2 linked regions of the Flocculibacter collagenilyticus genome follow. The protein of the gene in region 1 interacts with the protein of each later gene in a pairwise test. Links are inferred from orthologs where the notes say so. Each region holds a gene or a part of one and is shown on either strand. Other genes may lie near its edges. The genes, in order: HUU81_RS14735 and HUU81_RS14165.

Region 1 (3,324 bases):
ATGAAATTACCGTGACATTAAATGAAAAAGAAATGAATGGTAACGCAAGCGACAGCGAGCAAGCGGTGGTGAAGATTACCAATGCCTGCACAATTTTACCTTTAATTGTTAACTGTGATTCAAAGCTAGTACTACCTTCTGAAGCAACTGCAAAGCTTGCAGAACACGACGTGGCTGAAATTGATTATGATATGGGTTGGTCAATGAATTATTGGGCCGACACGATAGCGGGTCACTTTGTTATGCAGCCATTTGATATTAATGCCAATACCAATGCCGGGGAAGCCTTTGCATTGAACGTACGTGGCATTGACATCAAGTTTGAAGGTGAAGCTGGTGGTGAAGCATTAGCAAGTGTTGGCAAAATCAACGGGATGAAATTTACAGCGGAAAATCGCAATTTCGATATTGGACTAATTAGTTTTGACAGTGACGCGAAGCGCCTAGGTGATCAGTACTTATTAGGCACTAGTGACATGACGTTTCATAAATTGCGCATTAATACTCCTGAAGAAGTGGTGGCATTAGATAATTATACAATTAATACCAATACTACGCTTTCGGATGACGAGCAAAAGCTCAACGTTTCAGCGGTTATGGCATTGGAAGCGCTGAATATAGATGCTGAAACTAATCCTCTTAAAACTGAATTAAAAGATGCGAAGTTAGCAATTGAACTAAATAACTTAAATAAAGATATTTTTGCTCAACCAATGTATCACGACGAACCTCTGAAACAAATGGAGCATGTCGTTCAATTGTTAGGTGAAGACGGGCTAACGGTAAAACTGAATCAATTATCAGGTGTATTTAACGAAGTGAAGTTAGATTCTAATGCACAAATCGATGTTGCGCCTTTTACTTTTGCAGATACGCAAACACCATACGGGTTGCTTGAGCGCGTTACATTTAGTTTAGACGCACTAGCGTCACAAAACTTAGTCACAGTGTTCGCAAATATAAAGCCGATGATTGACCAATTTCAACAACAGCAAATGGTTATTCAAAATAAAGAAGGTAACTTTACTACCACAGTAAAATTTGCGGACGGTGCGTTAACGGCAAATGATAAGTTACTAAGACAGGTGTTTTAATCTTACACGCGTATTAGTGTGTAATTTGCAATATTAGTTATTTACGGCAGGTTTGTTTTCAACACTCCTGCCGTTTTTATTTGTCTCTATTATTCAAGTTCAGTGATTAACACAGGTACTTTAAATTTTTTGCCGTCTCGTGCGATTGTAAAATTTAGTGTGGTACCGGGCAGCGTGTCAGCAACAATATCAAGCGCCTCTTGAATATTAGTCAGTCTTGTCTCCTCGATAGCAAGTAACACATCACCGCGTTTTAACCCTGCATTCCAAGCTGGGCCTAATGGGTCAAGGCTACCCACTAAAATACCTGCAACAAGTTCTGCTGTGCTACTTACTTCTGCGCCAGCACTGTTTATTGAAACGCCTGTAATACCTAAGTAACCTCTGATCACTCTGCCATGTTCAATAATTTTATTCATCACTTTTATCGCCACATGATAAGGCACAGCAAAGAAAATGCCTTGAACGTCGATATTAAAGCGTGCTTGAAAATTATTGGTATTGGCTGCGTTAATGCCAACAAGTAACCCATTAGAATTAACTAACGCCCCACCTGAGCTACCGGGGTTAATTGCGGCATCCATTTGTAAAAAGTCGGCGTGGCTTGAACCTGTAATCCCTTTTTTGCCTGTTGCGCTAATAATCCCTTGGGTAATCGTTTGTCCTAAGTTTAATGGGGTGCCGATCGCTAGTACCACGTCACCAACTTGAGGGTTAATTTTAGGATCTTGTGGGATAACAGGCAGGTTGTCGGTGTCAATTTTTAACAGCGCCAGATCGGTTAACTTGTCACTACCCACTAATTCTGCTTCTAAGCGTCTACCATCTTGTAGCGCCACTGCAATTTGGTCTGCGTTGTCAATCACATGATAAGCGGTAAGAATATAACCGTCGCTATTCATTAATACGCCTGAGCCTAACTCAACAGAGCGCGATTGTTGACTTAAATATCTTGGATCTTTGGTAAATGACTCGGAATAAATATACACCACCGCAGGTGAGGCACTGCGTACCGCAGCAGAATACGATACCGCGGGCGGATGTTGAGTAGACGATTTGAAAATGACACTGTTTAAGTTCAGATCACCGCGCAACGAGGGAAAAAAGATAATCACCAAAAAGGCGATAGCCAACCCGTAGCTTATCGATTGCAATAAAAATAAAAGAGTTTTTCGCACAATTGTTAAATTCTATGAATAATAAAGTGTTAAGCATAACACTTGAATAATAAACTGAAAACAAACAAAAAAGCGGCTTTACGCCGCTTTTGAATAAATACACACTAAATGTATGAAAATATAATGTTAACGAATAAGTATGTAGCTACGAGAGTTACCACGTTGGATATTTAAGGCTATTACGCCAGATGCATTGTTTAGTGCTTTTCTAAGCTCAGCAAGGTTCTCAATTCTTCGACGGTTAATGCCTAAAATAACATCGCCTTCCTCTAAGCCAATTTGTGCAGCAGGTGAGTTTGCATCTATTGAGGTAACTTTTACTCCTTCAATGTTATTAACTGTTTCACCGTTAATTAGTGTTGCCCCTTCAAGGGCTTGGTGTAACGCTTTTGCCGCAAGGGTTGCGCCGTCGGTTTCTTTTAAGGTTACGGTTACGGTCAGTTCATCGTCGCCATCACGAATGATGCCTAGCTTCACTTTTTTACCAGCACCTTGTGTGGCTATTTTACTTCTTAATTCGCTGAAGTTTTTAATTTTAATTCCGTTTACAGAAGTAATCACGTCACCTGCTTTTAATCCTGCTTCTGATGCGCCAGAGTCAGGTGTTACTTCACTAATAAATGCACCTTGTGCAACAGACAAATTCATCGCATCTGCAAGCTCGGATGTTACAGGGCCACCTTTAATGCCTAGCACGCCGCGTTTTACTTCACCGTATTCAATTATTTGTTCAACAAGGTTGCTCATCATATTTGACGGAATAGCAAAGCCTATACCTACGTTGCCGCCATTAGGGCCATAAATGGCAGTGTTAATACCAATCAGTTCGCCATTTAAATTAACGAGTGCGCCACCCGAGTTCCCGCTATTAATAGCAGCGTCGGTTTGAATAAAATCTTCATAGCCTTCTATATTTAAGCCACTGCGGCCAAGTGCGCTAATAATGCCGGAAGTCACAGTTTGGGTTAATCCAAACGGATTGCCAATCGCAATGGCAAAGTCACCAACACGAATTTTGTCTGAGTTTGCTAGTTTTATTTCGGTCAGCTTTT
Region 2 (3,105 bases), 130 kb from region 1 along the record:
TTTTCATCAAAAACCGCAGCAATACCACCTTGGGCGTACAATGTTGACCCTTCTTTTAACGGGCCTTTACTTAAAACCGCAACTTTTGCTTGCTCGGCAATCTGTAATGCAAGGGTTAAGCCTGCTGCACCGCTGCCTATTATTAATACATCACAAAAGTGTTCAATATGCTCATTCATCGATATAATCATTCGCAATTCAGGAAGATAAGTCTAAATAATAGCATTTTTTACTTTCTGATTTAGACTGTTAAAACACACTATTTTAATTAATTTGTATTTATTTTGTAATTTGTAAGAACTTTTTACAAATTTGCTAGTCTGAGATTGTACGCTTGCCCAATCCAGATTGAGCAAAAGAGAACACGGTTACTATCAGGTTTTTATTTTTCAGTATGTAGTAACGCATTTTTGTTAGGGTACTTTTCTTTTTTAATCTGGAAACAGAGTCACTATTCGAGAAGTATAACGGATATTTGGGAGTTCAGGCTCGAATGAGCGAGCAAGAAATTGATTTTGAAATTATAAAACGCGTCCAGCAGGGTGATAAAAACGCGTTTAATTTATTGGTTAGAAAATACCAACATAAAGTGGCGAGTTTAGTGTCACGTTATGTTTCTAGCCATGGAGATGTTGCAGATGTAGTGCAAGAAGCGTTTATTAAGGCATATAGAGCCTTACCCAACTTTCGTGGAGAAAGCGCTTTTTACACGTGGTTATATCGCATAGCGGTTAACAGCGCAAAAAATTATCTTGTTGCTCAAGGGCGGAAGCCGCCTTCAAGTGATATAGATGCAGACGAGGCTGAAGTTTATGATGGTGCAAGCGCGTTACGCGAAAACGCTTCACCAGAAAGTTTGGTTTTGACGGATGAAATTAAACGAGTGGTATTTTCCACCATTGAGTCTTTGCCTGATGATTTGCGCTCTGCGATTACGTTAAGGGAGATAGATGGATTAAGTTACGATGAAATTGCTGAAGTAGTAGGTTGCCCCGTAGGCACGGTTCGCTCTCGTATTTTTAGAGCGCGTGAAGCAATTGATAACAACATTAAGCCTCTAATAAGTAATTAGGTATTTAGTAAATAAAAGCAAACATAATGCAGATTAACTAAAAGCTTAATTAAGTAATTAGCAACAGTTTTACAAACATATATCAAGTATATGTAAATACGGTAGGAATTGAGTATGGTTATGAAACAACATGAATTAACTTCTGTTGTGATGGATAATGAAGCGACTGAACAGGAAATTAGCACTTTTCTTGATAGTCATTCTCCAGATAATTCGCATGCAGCTAATGAATTCAGTGAAGAAAAGCGCGCCACATGGGCTCGTTATCATTTAGCAAGTGATGTGTTACGCAAGGAAGTGGCTAGCAACATTGATCTGGGGCTGGCAGAACGCATTGAAGCTGCTTTAGAGTTTGAAGCTCCTCATCAGCCTGTAGCTACAGAAGTTGAAACGTCGCCTTCAAGAGTTACTCAGTGGGTTAACAAGATTAAGCAAAAAGCAGGTGGAGCAAGCCTAAGTGGTTTACTAAGCATTCCTGCTTTTCGTTATAGTTCACAGCTAGCGATTGCTGCAACAGTAGCAATGGTTTCTGTTATTGGTGTTCAACAATATTCTGATAATGGCGTTGATGATACAAGCCCGTTACCGGTGTTTGTGACAAAGCCGTTAGATGGTTTTGCTTCTCCTGTTAGTTTATCGACTACGTCGAACCAACAGCGCAACACAATATCGGCTGATCAACAGCGTATCAATGCATTAATATTAGATCACCAACGTCAAATTCGATTAAAGCCAGTGTCAACTTCGGTTGAAGACGCATCGAGCAATCAAAGCCAAGACGATGACAGTCTTCGTAACGGGGATAACCAAGTAAATAACTAATGAGAAGTTTAGTAGTATTGTTCATCTTGTTGCTATCTTGTCCAAGCATCGGGCAGGATAGCATTGACGCCACTCACCAGCCTCCTTCTTCCTCTAGTGTGATCACTATTAACGATGCCAGCCAATCTGCATCGGAGCCTGTTACCGCGGAACAACTTTTGCAAAAATTGAATTATGCTTTGCACAATTTAAATTTTGATGCCTCATTTATTGTTATTTTTAACAAAAAAGGTGAGCCTTATCGTTGGTTGCATGGTATTCATCAAGGGGTAGAGCTAGAGCACTTAAGTTTATTAAATGGTGCGGGGCAAGATATTGTTAGGCGTGATAAGGTGGTTACTTACTTTGATCCTCAACAGCCTCCTTACTCAATCAATTCTGGTGTTATTCGCGGTCCTATTCCAGAAATTTTATTTACGGATATTAGCAATTTAAAACAACACTATAGTTTTGTTTTAGCAGGCAAAAAACGTATTGCTGGAAGAGAAGCGCAATTAATCCGAATTATTGCTAACGATAAACATCTATATAACTTTAAATTGTGGTTAGACGTACGTTCAGGCATGTTACTCAAAGCCGCTTATGTGAATGATAGTGGTGAAGAATTAGAGCAAATTCAGCTTACCCATATTACAGTAACTGAGCAACCACACCCTGAACTTATCAAGTTAAGTGCCGCAACTTTGCCTGAGGTGATCACTCCACCTGTTTCAGCTACAAGCCAACAGGCGTCAACATCGCTAGATGTTGATGTGGTGAAAAATAGCGAGATTAAGATTAACAATTGGCGTTTTGGTTGGCTACCTTCAGGGTTTAAAGTGATTAAGTCAGATAAGCACCAGCTTTCACTCACCCGGGAAGCATCAGATTATTATATGTTTAGCGATGGACTGATAGATTTTTCAGTGTTTATACAGCGCCCCTTGTCAGGATCGTCAAATTCAGTATTAACTAAAGGTGCAATCACGCTATATAATCATCGAAACCAAGTATATGATGTGTCTGTAGTTGGTCGTATTCCTGCCAAAACTGCTCAGTTGATTGCCCAGTCAGTTTCACACAAATAAACGATACTCATTTAACTGGAAAATTATGATTGAAGAGCAAGGTGTTATTGTTGCTGTAGAGCCTTTAGCCGATAAAGGTTCTGACGCGAACTATATTTTTTGGGTTGAAACCCAAATTAAAACGACTTGCAGCGCCTGCCATGT

The links.
Region 2: the proteins of HUU81_RS14735 (region 1) and HUU81_RS14165 interact in binary tests that used the Escherichia coli proteins (3 or more experiments, as listed by UniProt). The link is inferred for Flocculibacter collagenilyticus from one-to-one orthologs.

The regions. Positions count from the first base shown.
Region 1 is NZ_CP059888.1:3,317,595-3,320,918, reverse strand. Bases 229-3,218 are described here. They hold HUU81_RS14735 (trypsin-like peptidase domain-containing protein), read right to left. Parts: upstream 2,273-3,218; coding sequence 1,184-2,272; downstream 229-1,183. Other genes in these bases: HUU81_RS14730 (DegQ family serine endoprotease), read right to left, coding at 2,399-3,218; HUU81_RS14740 (DUF945 family protein), read left to right, coding at 229-1,094. Also shown: more of HUU81_RS14740, read left to right, coding at 1-228; more of HUU81_RS14730, read right to left, coding at 3,219-3,324. UniProt on the Escherichia coli protein: A site-1 protease (S1P) that cleaves the peptide bond between 'Val-148' and 'Ser-149' in RseA. Part of a regulated intramembrane proteolysis (RIP) cascade.
Region 2 is NZ_CP059888.1:3,188,342-3,191,446, reverse strand. The notes cover bases 270-3,040. They hold HUU81_RS14165 (sigma-E factor negative regulatory protein), read left to right. Parts: upstream 270-1,186; coding sequence 1,187-1,894; downstream 1,895-3,040. Other genes in these bases: HUU81_RS14155 (SoxR reducing system RseC family protein), read left to right, coding at 2,987-3,040; HUU81_RS14160 (MucB/RseB C-terminal domain-containing protein), read left to right, coding at 1,894-2,961; rpoE (RNA polymerase sigma factor RpoE), read left to right, coding at 494-1,072. Also shown: nadB (L-aspartate oxidase), read right to left, coding at 1-179; more of HUU81_RS14155, read left to right, coding at 3,041-3,105. UniProt on the Escherichia coli protein: An anti-sigma factor for extracytoplasmic function (ECF) sigma factor sigma-E (RpoE). ECF sigma factors are held in an inactive form by an anti-sigma factor until released by regulated intramembrane proteolysis (RIP).